Regions from separate parts of the Methylobacterium sp. WL69 genome, predicted to be linked through region 1. Evidence: predicted binding sites of a transcription regulator. Region 1 holds the regulator's gene; each other region holds the start of a gene.
What was found. The regulator PhoB, encoded in region 1, activates phosphate uptake and scavenging genes when phosphate is short. The targets are predictions, from matches to a motif close to TGTCATNNANCTGTCAT.

Region 1 (5,236 bases):
GCACGCCGTTCCGCCTCCTCGGCATCGGCGGGGGCGACCTGTGCGACGCGGTCCATGCCGACCGGGGCGACCTCATCGACGGGAGCCTCACGGCGGGCGGGCTCGTCACCGGAGGCCTTGCCGACGGAGGCCTTGCCACCGGAGGTGTGGCCCGCACCGTCCGGCGCGAGGCCGCCCTCGACCGGCTGCGTGAGAAGTTCGGCGCCGGAACGATCCAGCGCGGCCTCGCCTTCACCCCCGCGCCGCGCGCCGGCGAGTAGCGCGCGTCAGGACTTGTAGCGGGCGTCAGGATTTGCAGTCCGTCGCGGCCGGGAGCTTGTCGAGGCGGCTGAGATTGCCTGCCACGGCGAATTCCCCGTAATCCAGGCGCAGGTTTCCGCTGACCCCGTTCTCGTAGAGGTCGAAGGTCAGCACGTAGATCGGCGTGCGCTCGCCCGCGCCGGAGGTGAAGTAGCTCAGGGTCACCGGCCAGTGGGTCATGCCCGCCATCTCGCCCTCGCGCAGGGGCTTGTCGCGGTCGGATTCCGCCTTGGCGGAGGCAATCGTGGCCGGGCGTCCGATGACCGCCAGGGTGTCGTAGACCTTCCGGCCGTCGTCGGTGCCGTCGTAGACCTTGACGGAGAGCGTGGTCTGACCGGCGCGCGCCGTCTCGATGAGCCGGCGCATGTGGAGGGTGGGGAACAGCACCTCGCCGCTCGCCTGGAAGCCGTCGCGCTTGGGCTCCTTGAGGCGGACCTTGAGGGCGTCGGCCGCCGTTTCGGCGGTGCCGTCCACGGACTGGCCGGGCGTGCCGTTGAGGAGGGTGCTGACCTTGAAGCGGTAGCTGCGTCCGTCGGCGCTCTCGAAGGTGGTGTTGCGCAGGTCCGAGGTGCGGCTGCCGGTCTCACCGCTGTCCAGCACCGTCACCTGCCGGGTCTGCATCGTGTAGCCCTTGCAGGCGTCGCCCGAGAAATCGATGACGATGCGCCCGCGCGCACTCTCCACCGCCCGGGTGCCGCCGCTCTGGGCCAGGGACAGGTCGTAGACCGCCCGGTGACTGGCGAGGTGCACGGGCTCGGCGGCGCCCGCCCCGGTGGCGAACAGGACGAGACAGGCCGTGGCGCGGGGCAGACGCATGGGGTCTCCTGATGGGGGTGGATCGGGATGCGGCAGTCGCCCCTCAGATAGGCCGCCCCTCCCCCACCGGCAATGCGGGGCCGCCGGCACGCCTCGTCCGGCCAAAGGCCGGGGGTCGAAACGCGACCGCGGGAAACACAGTCGGTGGAAATTCAGTTGACGGACCCACGGCCGGCTCAAACTTGGCCGGTGGAAACTTGACCGCTCTTCCGATCACCGTCGAAGCCGCTCTTGCCTCCGGCTCGCGCGCTCCTGTACGGTTCGCCCGTCGCCGAAGAGAGCCCGAGGCGAACGTCACCCGTCCGGTCCCGAAGTCGCCAGCCGCGGAGCCCCGCCGCTGTGCCTCCGTGCCCGCGACGCCGAGGGTGAGCGAGGACGATGTCGGGAGGGGGCGATGACGGATACGATCCCGAGCTGGTCGGACGAGCGCGTCGATCTCCTGCGCCGCCTGTGGCAGGAGGGCCTGAGCGCCAGCCGCATCGCCGCGCAGCTCGGCGGCGTCACCCGCAACGCCGTCATCGGCAAGGTCCATCGCCTCGGCCTGTCCGGCCGCGCCGCGAAGGCGTCCGACACGGTCCTCCCCCGCAAGAAGGCCGCCCGCGAGGGGGAAGCCCAGGCGGCGGAAGGGGCCGGGGCCGAAGCGACCGGGGCGGCGCAGGGCGCCGAGACCGGCACGGCCGAACCCGGAGCGGTCATCGCCATGGTGCCCGTGGCCATGGTGCCCGTGGCGGCCGAGGCGCCCGCCGCCCGTGCCGAGGCGGCGCCCGTCGCGCGGGTCGAGCCCGTGGCCCTGGCGACCTCCCGGCGCGTGACGATCATGGACCTGCGCGAATCCATGTGCCGCTGGCCCCTGGGCGACCCGACCACGCCCGAGTTCCACTATTGCGGCGACCGCGCCATCACCGGCCTGCCCTACTGCACCCACCACGCCGAGATCGCCTATCAGCCGGCGGCCGAGCGCCGGCGCGACCGCCGGGTCGGCGGCTTCCGATGAGCCCGGCCGGCGGCTTCCGCTGAGCCCGGCCGGCGGCTTCCGCTGAGCCCGGCCGGCGGCTTCCGCTGAGCCCGGCCGGCGGCTTCCGCTGAGCCCAGCCGGCGGCTTCCGCTGAGCCGGGCCGGCGGCTTTCGCTAAGCTTGGCCGGCGGCTTCCGCTGAAGCGGACGCGTTACGGTTCGGCGCCGGCGAACATCTCGTCGAACGAGTAGCCCGAGCCCCGCACCGTGCGGATCGGGTCGCTCTGGCGGGGCCGGTTGAGGGCCTTGCGCAGGCGCCCGACATGAACGTCCACCGTGCGCTCGTCGATGTAGACGTCGTGCCCCCAGACCCCGTCGAGGAGCTGTTCCCGCGAAAACACGCGGCCGGGGCTCTGCATCAGGAATTCGAGGAGCTTGAACTCCGTTGGCCCGAGATGGATCTCGCGGCCCTCCCGGCGGATGCGGTGGCTGAGGCGGTCGAGCTCGATGTCGCCGGCCACCAGCAGGTTGGCCACGTGGGCGGGCTTGGCCCGCCGCAGGAGGGCCCGCACGCGGGCGAGGAGCTCGGGCACGGAGAACGGCTTGACGATGTAGTCGTCGGCGCCCGTGCCGAGGCCGCGGATGCGGTCGCTCTCCTCGCCCCGGGCCGTGAGCATGATCACCGGCAGGCGCTCGGTCTCCCTGCGCGCCCGGATGCGGCGGCACAGTTCGATCCCCGACAGGCCGGGCAGCATCCAATCCAGGAGGACGAGGTCGGGGACCTGTTCCTGCATCCGGATGTCCGCCTCGTCGCCGCGCGTCGCGGAGTCGACCACGAAGCCCTCGGCCTCGAGGTTGTAGCGCAGCAGGAGGGTCAGGGCCTCCTCGTCCTCGACGATCAGGATCCGCGTACTCATCACCCACGCCCGCTCAGTATACGCCCGCCCACCATGCGCCCCCATGCGAAACCGGGGACGTCCGGACCGGGTCCGAACGCCCCCGGAACTGTCCCGTCTCCAGGGTCCCGGCGATGGGCCCCGGTCCCCGCCGTCCCTCAGACGCCGGTGGCCACGTCGAGGGGCGGCACGTCCACCGTGGCGTAGTTCGAGGCGTCGTTCTTGGGACGGTCGCTCTCGGCCAGGCTGTTCTCGCCGGTGACGAGGTAGTGGATCGTCTCGGCGATGTTGGTGGTGTGGTCGCCGATGCGCTCGATGTTCTTGGCGACGAACAGGAGGTGGGTGCAGAACGAGATGTTGCGCGGGTCCTCCATCATGTAGGTCAGGAGTTCGCGGAACAGGGAATTGTAGAGGGCGTCGATGGCGTCGTCGCGCTCCCAGACGTCCAGAGCCGCCTTGGTGTCGCGGCTGGCATAGGCGTCGAGGACGTCCTTGAGCTGCTCCTGCACGAGGTCGCTCATGTGCTGGACGCCGATGACGATCTTCTGCGGCTGGACCTGCTCGGCGATGGCGACCACGCGCTTGGCGACGTTCTTGGCCAGATCGCCGATGCGCTCGAGGTCGTTCGAGACGCGGATGGCCGAGACCGTCTCGCGCAGGTCGATGGCCATGGGCTGGCGCCGGGCGATGAGCAGGATCGAGCGCTCCTCGATCTCGCGCTGCAGGGTGTCGAGGCGGTGATCCGCCGCGATGACGGCCTGGGCCAGGGGTACGTCGCGGCGCACGAGGGCGTCGCTCGCCTCCGTCATCATCTTCTCGGCGATGCCGCCCATCTCCGAGATGGAGCGGCGCAGGTCTTCGAGGTCGGTGTCGTAGGAACTGACGATGTGGTCGGGCATGTCGCACTCCTCGGTCAGGCCCGTCTCGGAACCTGCCACGTGGCGTTGGGGCGGGATACGGGGGTCGATGTCCCCCGCCCGAGGATCAGAGTGCCTCGCGAAACGCCCGATCGCGGCCGCTCCGCTCGAATCCGGCGGCGCGGCGGGCGTTTCGCGGGAGGCCCTCAGCCGAAGCGGCCGGTGATGTAGTCCTGGGTCTGGCGCTTCTCGGGGTTCATGAAGATCCGCGTCGTCGGCCCGAACTCGACGAGCTCGCCGAGATACATGAACGCCGTGAACTGCGAGATGCGCGCGGCCTGCTGCATGTTGTGCGTGACGATGACGATGGTGAACTCGGAGCGCAGCTGCTCGATGAGCTCCTCGATGCGGCCCGTGGAGATCGGATCGAGGGCCGAGGTCGGCTCGTCGAACAGGATCACCTCGGGGCGCTGGGCCACGGTGCGGGCGATGCACAGGCGCTGCTGCTGGCCGCCCGAGAGGCCCATGCCGGACTGCTTGAGCTTGTCCTTGACCTCGTCCCACAGGGCGGCCTTGCGGAGCGACTCCTCCACGCGCACGTCGAGGTCGGCTTTCGGCAGCTTCTCGTAGAGGCGCAGGCCGAAGGCGACGTTGTCGTAGATCGACATGGGGAACGGCGTCGGCTTCTGGAACACCATGCCGATGCGCGAGCGCAGCTCGTTGAGATCGACCTTCGCATCGAGGACGTTCTGGCCGTCGAGCAGGATCTGCCCTTCCGCGCGCTGGTCCGGATACAGGCTGTAGATGCGGTTGAAGGTGCGCAGCAGGGTCGACTTCCCGCAGCCCGACGGGCCGATGAGCGCCGTCACCTGGCGGTCGTGGAAGTTGAGGTTCACGGATTTCAGACCGTGGAAGCTGCCGTAGTAGAAATTCAGGTCCTTCACGGCGATGCGGACGGGGGAGTTCTCGTCCGCCTTGTGGCGGCCGGTGAGCTGCGCGGCGGTGATCCCGGAGGCGGCGTTCATCGGTGGCAATCCTTCGATCGAGCGGGGGGCGGTGGGAGCGGCGCGCGGATCAGCGCGCCCGCTCGCTCTTGATGACGAAGCGGGCCACGATCGACAGGGCGAGGATCGTGACGGTGATCAGGAGGGCGCCGGCCCAGGCGAGCTGCTGCCAGTTCGGGTAGGGCGAGAGGGCGAACTGGTAGATCATCACCGGCAGGTTCGGCACGCCGCCCATGAGGTTGGGTGAGAACCAGCTGTTGTTGTTCAGCGCCGTGAACAGCAGCGGCGCGGTCTCGCCGGCGATGCGGGCCAGCGCCAGGATGATGCCGGTGACGATGCCGGCCGAGGCCCCGCGCCAGGTGATGGCGGTGATGACCTTCGAGGGCGGGGCGCCCAACGCCGCGCCGGCC
Region 2 (5,236 bases), on a different contig from region 1:
GTCTCGGCGTACTGCTTCACCCGGCTGACGAGGCCGCGGGCGATGTAGTCCGGGGTCTCCTCGGCGAGGAAGATGTAGCCGTCGATGAAGTCGAGCACCTCGACGGGGATGTCCTCCAGGCGCTTCCGGCGGACCATGATCACGATGGGCATTTCGAGCCCGCGCTTGCGCATGAGGTTGATCAGCGCCGCCGCCTTGCCGTCGAGGCCGCGCTTGCCCCAATCCACCACCATGCAGCCGATGGCGGAATCGGTCTGGACCGCGATGGCCGCGTCCTCGACGCGCCGGGCCCGCACCACCTCGAAGCCGAGCTTTTCGATGGAGGTGAGGATCTGCTGGACGCGCACGCCCTCGAGATCGTCCGGATCGAAGTTCGGCGCGCACATCAGCACGGTGAAGCGGCGGAAGAAGTCCATGCGGGGAAGGCTCCAGACGGGGTTGGGCGCACCGTTCGCGCCGGGAGGTGACGCTTCGATGACGAACGCGGGCGGGGCGCGGGGATTTCAGGCGCTCCGCCGCGCGACAGGACGCCGGCTTACGACCGGGCGCGGCGTTTGACGAGCCCGAGGCGGCGGATCACGCCGTAGACCGCCAGGGCCGCGAGGCCGCAGATCCCCAGCGCCAGGAACGAGCCGTTCTCGAACTCGCCCAGGAACAGGCCCTTGGTGTTCATGCCGAACACGCCGGTCACCAGGGTCGGCGGCAGGAACAGGGCGGTGAGCACCGACAGGGTGAAGAGCTGGCGGTTGGTCTCGGCGGCGGTGCGGCCGGCGATCTCGTCCTGCAGCAGGCGGGTGCGCTCGGACAGGACGTGCATGTCGCGGTGGAGCGAATCGAGGCGCTGGACCACGCGGGCGGCCATGGTCACCACCGCCTCGGGCAGGGCGTCGTCGTCCTCGTCGGTCTCGGCTTCGAGGCGGTGGAACACGGCGGCCAGGCCCGAGAGCTGGCGGTGCTGGCGCACGGCCTGCCGGCGGATGGGGGCCAGGGGCTTCGGATCGGCGGCGCGGGTCTCGTCGAGGACGCGGTCCTCGATGATATCGAGTTCGTTGGAGAAGCGCTTGGCGCAGGCGTCGAGGGAGGCGACGACGCCCTCGACGAGGCGCTCCAGGAGCCGGGCCGGCGAGGTCACGCGGGCGCCGGCCAGCACCGCGTCGCGGGCGGCCTCGGCGCCGGCGGTGGCGTGGCGCCTGCCGCTGACGAGGACGTTCGGGCCGAGGACGCAGTGCAGGCGCCCCGTCGGTTCCTCGCCGATGGCGCCGTCGAAGGCGCGCTCGCGGTCGGCGATGACCACGCCGAGGCAGGTGCCCTCCACCACCACGCGCTGGTGCTCGTCGCGCCCGAAGGTGGCGGCCGACAGGCGCGGCGGCCCGAACCGCCCGGCCTCGATGAGCCCGGCGACGCGGGCGTCGATGAGATCGACGTGGAGCCAGACGAAGCCCGCGCCCGCCGCGTCCGGTGCCGGCAGGTCGGCGGCGGACGCGATGGGCACGGCGCGGCCCTCCCCGTCGAAGCGTAGGGCGAACAGCACGCCCGGCAGGACGGCCTCGTCGGTGAGAAGGCGCGGCATGGGTTTTGGCCGTGTCCCGTGCCGGCAAAATGCCGGATCGTCCCCGGCTCCATCGCCCGCCTCGGCGACACCCTGATGACGCTTCCCCCTTCCTGGACGCGCCAGCTCGCCTTGCGGATGGCGCGGCGAACCGGCCCTGCGCCCTAAGCCGGCGTGCAGTCCATGCCGTTGCGGCGCGCATTGTCGATGCAATGCGCCTTGCTCGTGTATGATTCTGTCGAAGCCCCGACGATCCGTCCGTTCGGTGAGGTGCGGCGCCAGCGCCAGTCGGTCCCGCTGCCGTAGATCTCCCAGGTGTCGCCGTTGCTTCCCTTACAGCTGCTCATCAGTGCCTCGCTGGAAAAAACTCTAGGTAACAATTTAAACTCTAGAGAATTTTTTGACTGTATTCTAGTGGCCTGGGCCACCGACATCGGCCGGACCGTCCGAAATGACTGCCCCGTCGGCGCGATCGGGGCCGATGGTCGGCGTCGCCGGTGATGCCCCTGCCACGCCCCCGGTACGAAGGGGCGTGCTTCGCCGAACTGTCATATCGCCGTGATCTAAGCGTCCGACAGACGGCGGGGCTTCGGGAAGACAATGGATCACGGGCAGCGGGCGGGCGGCTTCGACCTCGAGGCGATCCGGCGGGAGGTCGCCGACGATTTCGACGAGGAGCTCGAGATGGAGCTGGACGAGGAGCGCCTCGAACAGCTCGCCGACGCCGTCGGGGGGGCGCCGCGGCCGCCGCAGATGGACCGCAAGCGCTATTTTCGCGAGCTGTTCCGGCTCCAGCACGAACTGGTGCGCCTGCAGGACTGGGTGCAGGCCCAGAAGCTGCGCGTGGTGGTGATCTTCGAGGGCCGCGATTCCGCCGGCAAGGGCGGCGCCATCAAGCGCATCACCCAGCGCCTCAACCCCCGCGTCTGCCGGGTCGCCGCCCTGCCGGCCCCGAGCGAGCGCGAGCGCACCCAATGGTACTTCCAGCGCTACGTCAGCCACCTGCCCGCGGGCGGCGAGATCGTGCTGTTCGACCGCTCCTGGTACAACCGCGCCGGCGTCGAGCGGGTGATGGGCTTCTGCACCCCCGACGAGGTCGAGGAGTTCTTCCGCTCCGTGCCGGAATTCGAGCGGATGCTGGTGCGCTCGGGCATCATCGTGCTGAAATACTGGTTCTCCATCACCGACGAGGAGCAGGAACTGCGCTTCACCATGCGCATCCACGACCCGCTGAAGCAGTGGAAGCTCTCGCCCATGGACGTGCAGTCCCGCCGCCTGTGGGAGGACTACACCAAGGCCAAGGAGGTGATGCTCGCCCGCACCCACATCCCGGAGGCGCCGTGGTGGGTGGTGGAGGCCGTGGACAAGAAGAAGGCCCGCCTCAACTGCATCGCCCACCTGCTGTCGCAGATCCCCTACGGCGAGGTCGAGCATCCGCCCGTCCACCTGCCCGAGCGCGAGCGCCACGACGACTACGCCCGCCAGCCGGTTCCGCCGGAGATGTTCGTGCCGGCGGTGTTCTGAGGCGGTGTTCTGGAGGAGGCTCGCCGCCCCTACGGGCAGGCGAGCCCGTAGGGCGCCACCACGATGTCGCCCTGGCGCGGGTTGTTGAGGGCGATGGGTTGGGTGCCGCCGCGGCCGACGGCGACGTAGCAGCGGTCCAACACCGCCACGGTGTCGAACGCGGCCCGGAACGCGGGCTCCTGCGGGACGGGTTCGAGGCCGGCGACCCGCGACCGGCAATAGACCGCGACGTCGACCCGCCCCGACTGGCGGTAGAGGATGGTGCGGGCCCGGCGCGGCTGCACGGTGATCGCCGGGCCGCCATCCTGGCTGAACACCACGTCGTGGACCGTCCGGTTGATCACCTGGCGGGTGCAGCCGGCCTGCGCCGCCTGCGCCGTGCCGAGGGCCAGCCCGAGCGCGGCGACGCCGGCCGCGTGTCGCATCCATCCGCGCATGAATCGTCTCCCGAGGGCGCCGCCGTCGCGCGCCGAATGCCAAATCCGACATCAACGGACGCGTCCGGCGGGCGTTCCCGGCCGGGTTGATTCGGGCGGCCGGGCTGGGCATGCCGGGGGCACCGCCCACGCCACCCCGGACCCGCCATGAGTGCCGCCCCGACCGCCGCCGACGAGATCCTGTTCACCCAGGACGCGGCCGGCATCGCCCGCCTCGTCCTCAACCGGCCCCGGGCGCGCAACGCCCTCACCTTCGCCATGTACCAGGGGATCATCGACCACTGCGCCCGCATCGCCGCCGACCCGTCCGTGCGGGTGCTGGTGATCACCGGGGCCGGCGACAAGGCGTTCGCCGCCGGCACCGACATTGCCCAGTTCCGCGGCTTCTCGTCCGCCCAGGATGCCCTCGACTACGAGCGGTTCATGGACCGGGTGATGGGCGCCCTGGAACGCCTGCGCGTGCCCGTCATCGCCGCCATCGCGGGCGCCTGCACCGGCGGGGGGGCGGCCATCGCGGCGTCCTGCGACCTCCGGATCGCCACCCGCGACGCCCGCTTCGGCTTCCCCATCGCGCGGACGCTCGGCAACTGCCTGTCGCTCGCCAACCTCAAGCGCCTCTCCGGCCTCGTCGGCCCGGCCCGGGTCAAGGACATGATCTTCACCGCCCGCCTTATTGGCGCGGAGGAGGCCCTCGCCATCGGCCTCGTCGGCGAGGTGGTGGCGGACGCCGACGCCCTCGCAATCCGCGCCACCGAACTCGCCGGCCTCGTGGCCGGCCACGCCCCCCTGACCCTGCAGGCCACCAAGGAAGGCCTGCGCCGAATCCAGGATGCCGACGACACGGAAGGCGAGCGCCCCGGCGACGACCTCATCCGCCTCTGCTACACCAGCGCCGATTTCCGCGAGGGGATGGAGGCGTTTTTGGGCAAGCGCGCGCCGGACTGGACGGGGCGGTGATCGGATCGGATGCCGGACGGCTGTTCTTCGAGAACCCGCTCAGGCCGCGCGGCCTGCCAGGCTGCTGGGATCACCTTCGATGAGCGTGAAATCCGTCTCGATCCCGCCACGCAGCGTGTCGATCAGACTTTTGAAGCGCGGACCGACCGTCGGCATCTCCGCACCGTTCCCGCCCATCCAAAAGAGCGTCACCAGAACCTCGAGCGACGCCCCGTCGACGACGGCTTTGATCCGATTGAACTTGTGATCGCGATGCGGGTGCGCCGTGCTGTCCGTGAGCATTTTCGTCAGGAAGCCGATGTGGACGTCGAGATCGGATGTCTCGAGATAGGCTTTCGTGTTCAAGAACCAGTATCCCGTCGGCCCCGTCTTCTCGATCCCCCGACGGCCGACTCCGTAGGTCTCGCCCTTCGCGTATGAAAGAGTCGGCCGAACCCGCAGGAGATCGCTCAGGGACGACGGATCGAGGGCATCCCCCTCGAACCGGATGGTTGCGAACGCCCTCAGGGCCGATGACGATTCAGTCTTCATCATAGAGGTTGCCGATCTCCTCGCCCCGCGCGTCAGTCACGTCTCCGTTGTCGTAGATCACGATGTTGTCCGCCCCGCGAAGCCGTGCGGCGGCTTTGATGGAATGGATCGCCGCACCGACGTCCGCCTCCGTCAGATCCAGCACTCGGCTCACATGGGAGACGGGGTTCCCGCCCTTGTCCCAGATGATCCGTCGGTGGAGGCGTGTTCGCGTCATCGCGCCAGAGCCCGCCTCCGT
Region 3 (5,236 bases), on a different contig from region 1:
GTCCCCGGCCCGGTACCGCCGCGGCGTAATCGCCCCGGGCGATCCGGCCCATGGCCTCGCCGACCGCACCGTAGCCGCGGACCAGGGCCTCGTAGGCGAATCAGCCGAGCGCCAGGAAGCTCGCGACGGTGGCCGTCAGCGCGGCGACCACGACGGTGAAGTAGAGGTGCGCCCGGGCCTCGTCCGTCGCGACGGCCGCATCGGTGCGCGCCTGCATCAGCCCGTAGAACCCGTCGAGGGGCTTCATGATCTGCGCCTTGAAGGCGTGATAGGCGTCGGAATGGACGAGGTCGATCGCCCGGTTGCGGTCCCGGACCCCATCCGGCTGTGCCAGGGGCTGACCCGTGCTGTCCTTGCCCTCGACGAGATTCATCGCCTCGACCTCGAGCTGGACCAGGCCGTCCGAGTTGCGGACAGATTCGGCCAGCATGTCGTATTCCCGCTGGGAGAAGCCGAGGCGCTTCATGAGGTCGGGCATCGATACGGTCTCGCCGTCCGGGCGCGGCTTCGCCACGCCGGCCGCGACGAAGTCCCAGTAGATGCGATGATACTCCTCCGGGCGCGGCGCGCGGCCGGAGCGGATGTCGAGGATGCTCTGGTACTGCCGTTTGTAGGCCGCCTTCCCGGTCACGACGTAGGTGCGGCCGAGACGGGTGAGGTCGTCCGAGCTCTGCCGAATTTCGTCGGCGAGGAGGATCGATTTCTGACGCGTCTCGTGCGTCGCACTGACCTGAGCGACGGATCGCCCATAGAGGATGATCGACCCGGCCAGGAGCAGGCTAGAGATCAGCATCGCCGCGACCAATCCGACGAGCTTACTCGACAAACGCATTGATCGGTCTCCATCTCCCGGGAGGGTTCTGCGGCAGGGCGGTTAATTATCCGGCCTAGTGTCGGGGAATGAGTCTCATTTCGTCTCCGGACTTGAGACAGTAGCCCTTTGACCAAGTGGCCGTCGCGGGTGCTCGAGAAATCCACAGTGTTTTTCCCGGACTGTAGTTGATGGATGCGCGGACGCGGCGGTCGGCGCCCGCCGGACGCAGCGAGGTCCGGTCGTCATCGGCGCGAGCGGAGCACGGGACCGACGCCGAGCCTTGACCGCACCGCCCCGGCTTCCCACTCTCGGGAGCGCACGGGCGGCGTGTGCGGGGGAGGACGGCCGATGCGCGGCAGGGCGGTGATCGGGTGTCTGGCGCTCGGCGGGGTCGTCCTGCTGCTCTACCTGCTGGCCGACGTGATGCTACCCTTCGTGGCGGGGCTCGCGCTGGCCTACCTCCTCGATCCCCTCGCCGACCGGCTGGAGCGCCTCGGCCTCGGGCGGCTCTCGGCCTCGCTCCTGATCCTGGCGATGTTCGTAGTCGCCCTCGTGGTGGCGCTCCTCATCGTCGTGCCGCTCGCCGCCAACCAGATCGCCGCGCTGGTCGCCACCCTGCCCGGCATGGTCGCCCGGCTGCAGGGAATCCTGACGGAGCGGGCCGGCCCGCTCTTGCAGCGCGTGGGCGGCGCGGACGTGCTGACCGACCTGCAATCCTCCGTCGGCACCCTGGTGGGGCAGGGTGGCACGTGGTTCCTGGCGTTCCTGAAATCCCTGTGGTCGGGCAGCCAGGCGCTGATCTCCATCGCCTCGCTTCTCGTGGTGACGCCCGTGGTGGCGTTCTACCTGCTCGTCGACTGGGACCGGATGATCGCGGCCCTGGACAGCTGGGTGCCGCCGCGGCACCGCCCCGTGGTGCGCCGCCTCGGCCGCGAGATCAACGGGGCCATCACCGGCTTCGTGCGCGGCCAGACCCTGGTCTGCCTGATCCTCGGCAGCTTCTACGCCGTGGGCCTGTTCGCCATCGGGCTGAATTTCGGCGTGCTCATCGGCCTCATCGCCGGGTTCCTCACCTTCATCCCGTATGTCGGCACGCTCACGGGCTTCCTGCTCTCCGTCGGCGTCGCCCTGGCGCAGTTCTGGCCCGAATCCGACTGGCTCCATATCGGGCTCACCATCGGGGTGTTCGTGGTCGGCCAGTTCCTGGAGGGCAACATCATCTCGCCGAAGCTCGTGGGCGAATCGGTGGGCCTCCACCCGGTCTGGCTCATGTTCGCGCTCCTGGCCTTCGGGTCGCTGTTCGGCTTCCTCGGCCTGCTGCTGGCCGTGCCCGTGGCCGCCTCCATCGGCGTCGTGGTGCGCTTCGCCCTCGGCCGCTACCTGCAGAGCCCGCTCTATCACGCGGGCTCCCCGGTGCTGCTCCCCAACCGTGAGACCTGATGGCCATCCGCGAGAACGCGCCGCCGAAACAACTCGCCTTCGACCTGCCCGCCGACCCCCGCTACGGGCGGGAGGATTTCCTGGTCGGCCCGGCCAACGCGGCCGCCTACGGTCTGGTGGAGGCCTGGCCGAACTGGCCCGACACCGTCTGCGTCCTCACCGGGCCGCCCGGCAGCGGCAAGAGCCACCTCGCCTCGATCTGGGCGACGCGGGCCCATGCCTGGACCGCCGCCGTCGCCGAGGTCCGGGCGGCGGCGGTGCCCCACCTCGTCTCTAACGGCGCCCTCGTCATCGAGGACATCGACCGGGCCGAGGGCCGCGACGAGGCGGCCCTGTTCCACCTCCTCAACCTCGCCCGCGAGCATGGCAGCCCCGTCCTCGTCACGGCGGCCCAGCCGGTGGAGGCCATGGGCCTCGCCACGGCGGACCTGCGCTCGCGCCTGCGCCTGGCGCCCGGCGCCACCATCCTTCCCCCCGACGACGCGCTCCTGCGCGCCGTCCTCGTCAAGCTGTTCGTGGACCGCCAGCTCGTGGTCGATCTCGCCGTGGTCGAGGCCCTGGCCCTGCGCATCGACCGCTCGTTCGGCCTCGCCCGGCAGGTGGTGACCGAGCTCGACCGCGACGCCCTCGGGCGCGGCCGGCGCATCACCCGGCCCCTGGCCCTGGCGGTTCTCGCCCGCCTCGGCCTCGATGCGACGGATGACGAGGCCGACGACGCCGACTAGGAGCGTCGATCCGGCCGCGCGCGGAAGACTGTCATCGAACTGTCAAGAATCGCGCCTTCCCGCATGCTAGGAAGCCGCCCCTCAGCTTTCAGGAGACACCCACTTGGCGGACATGGAATCGGACGCGACCGCACCGGAGACCGGACCCGCCGAGGCCGAGGCCACCCGTGCGCCGGCCCGTCCCCGGGCCGCGCGGTCCGCCCCGAAACGCGCCGCGCAGGACAAGCCCGTGCCCGGCGAGAAGCCCGTGTCAGGCCCGGACGCGCCCGCGGCGCTGGCCGCCGAGGCCGGGCCCGACGTCGACCTGCCTCCGGCGGAGGCGCTCCTGCCGGATTCCGGTCCCGATCTCCCCGCCGAGGCGGATGTCCGCGACACCGTCCGCGAGGCCGGCCTCGCCCTGCGCCACTCGCCCGAGCGCTTCGTCAACCGCGAGCTGTCCTGGCTCCAGTTCAACCGCCGGGTGCTGGAGGAGGCGTCCAATCCCAACCACCCCCTGCTGGAGCAGCTGCGCTTCCTCTCGATCTCGGCCAACAACCTCGACGAATTCTTCATGGTGCGCGTGGCCGGCCTGCACGATCAGGTCCGCTCCGGCCTCGTGGCGCCGTCGCAGGACGGCCTGAGCCCGGCCGAGCAGCTCGCCCGCGTCGGCACGGACGTGTCGCGCCTCGCCCTCGACCAGCAGCAGCGCTGGCGCGAATTGCGAGGCGAACTCCTCGGCGCCGGCATCGAGCTCGTCGAGCCCGCCGGCCTCGCCCCGGAGCACAAGGCCTGGCTGGAGGAGTATTTCCTCAGCCACGTCTTCCCGGTGCTGACGCCCCTCGCCATCGATCCCGCGCACCCGTTCCCGTTCATCCCGAATCTCGGCTCGACCATCGCCCTGATGCTCATGCGCCCCCGCGACGGCCGGGTGCTGCGCGCCCTGATCCGCCTGCCGGCCCTCGTCGACCGCTTCGTGCGCCTGCCCGATGCCGAGGGGGATGCCACGGCGCGCTTCATCGCCATCGAGCAGGTCATCGTCCTGTTCACCGGGCGCCTGTTCCCGGGCTACTCCCTGCGCGGCCACGGCGCGTTCCGGGTGATCCGCGATTCCGACCTCGAGATCGAGGAAGAGGCCGAGGATCTCGTCCTGCATTTCGAATCGGCCCTGAAGCAGCGCCGCCGCGGCATCGTCATCCGCCTCGAGGTCGAGGCCGGCATGTCGGAGGACCTGCGGGCGTTCGTCGCCGACGAGCTCGAGATCGGCCCCGACGCGGTGTTCCTCATCGAGGGCATGCTGGCCCTCAACGAGCTGTCGCAGATCGTCGGGATCGACCGGCCGGAACTCAAGTTCAAGGCCTACAACCCGCGCTTCCCCGAGCGCATCCGCGAGAGCGGCGGCGACGTGTTCGCCGCCATCCGGCAGAAGGACTTCACCGTCCACCACCCCTACGAATCGTTCGACGCGGTGGTGCAGTTCCTGGCCCAGGCCGCCCGCGATCCCAACGTCGTGGCGATCAAGCAGACCCTCTACCGCACCTCCTCGAACTCGCCCATCGTGGCGGCCCTGGCGGAAGCCGCCGAGCTCGGCAAGTCGGTCACGGCGCTGGTCGAACTCAAGGCCCGTTTCGACGAGGAGGCCAACATCCGCTGGGCGCGCAACCTCGAGAAGGCCGGCGCGCAGGTGGTGTTCGGCTTCGTCGAGCTGAAGACCCACGCCAAGCTGTCGATGGTGGTCCGGCGCGAGGGCGACAAGCTCGTGAGCTACTGCCACGTCGGCACCGGCAACTATCACCCGATCACGGCGCGCATCTACACCGACCTGTCGTTCTTCACCGCCGACCCGGTGGTGGCCCGCGACGTGTCGCGGATCTTCAACTACATCACCGGCTACGCCGAGCCCGCCGGCCTGGAGCGCATGGCGGTCTCGCCCCTGACCCTGAAGCCCCGCCTCCTGGAGAACATCGAGCAGGAAATCGCCCACGCCAAGGCCGGGCGCCCGGCGGCGATCTGGATCAAGTGCAACTCCCTCGTCGACCAGCAGATCATCGACGCCCTGTACGACGCGAGTGCCGCCGGCGTGCAGATCGACTGCGTGGTGCGCGGCATCTGCTGCCTCCGGCCCGGCATCCCCGGCCTGTCGGAGACGATCCGGGTGAAATCCATCGTCGGCCGCTTCCTGGAGCACGGGCGCATCTACTGCTTCGGCAACGGCGTCGGCCTGCCCCACCCCAAGGCCACGGTCTACATCTCGTCGGCCGACCTCATGAGCCGCAACCTC

Region 2: a site for PhoB is predicted at 2,096-2,112, ahead of ppk2 (polyphosphate kinase 2). Genes of this name have one in related genera too.
Region 3: a site for PhoB is predicted at 3,009-3,025, ahead of FV218_RS03415 (RNA degradosome polyphosphate kinase). Genes of this name have one in related genera too.

Annotation. Positions count from the first base shown of each region.
Region 1 is NZ_VRUZ01000084.1:3,874-9,109, forward strand. It holds gene FV218_RS17895 (DNA polymerase IV) at 1-260, shown strand, start outside; gene FV218_RS17900 (cell envelope integrity EipB family protein) at 286-1,116, opposite strand; gene FV218_RS17905 (GcrA family cell cycle regulator) at 1,511-2,110, shown strand; gene phoB (phosphate regulon transcriptional regulator PhoB) at 2,282-2,986, opposite strand; gene phoU (phosphate signaling complex protein PhoU) at 3,124-3,864, opposite strand; gene pstB (phosphate ABC transporter ATP-binding protein PstB) at 4,029-4,847, opposite strand; gene pstA (phosphate ABC transporter permease PstA) at 4,897-5,236, opposite strand, start outside.
Region 2 is NZ_VRUZ01000073.1:4,947-10,182, forward strand. It holds gene FV218_RS16925 (Orn/Lys/Arg decarboxylase N-terminal domain-containing protein) at 1-416, opposite strand, end outside; gene FV218_RS16930 (CorA family divalent cation transporter) at 536-1,570, opposite strand; gene FV218_RS16935 (DUF1508 domain-containing protein) at 1,714-1,896, opposite strand; gene ppk2 (polyphosphate kinase 2) at 2,150-3,073, shown strand; gene FV218_RS16945 (hypothetical protein) at 3,103-3,510, opposite strand; gene FV218_RS16950 (enoyl-CoA hydratase/isomerase family protein) at 3,658-4,467, shown strand; gene FV218_RS16955 (DUF4279 domain-containing protein) at 4,507-5,001, opposite strand; gene FV218_RS16960 (hypothetical protein) at 4,988-5,215, opposite strand.
Region 3 is NZ_VRUZ01000006.1:29,994-35,229, forward strand. It holds gene FV218_RS23100 (methyl-accepting chemotaxis protein) at 1-52, opposite strand, end outside; gene FV218_RS23105 (hypothetical protein) at 101-832, opposite strand; gene FV218_RS03405 (AI-2E family transporter) at 1,163-2,254, shown strand; gene FV218_RS03410 (DnaA/Hda family protein) at 2,260-2,979, shown strand; gene FV218_RS03415 (RNA degradosome polyphosphate kinase) at 3,092-5,236, shown strand, end outside.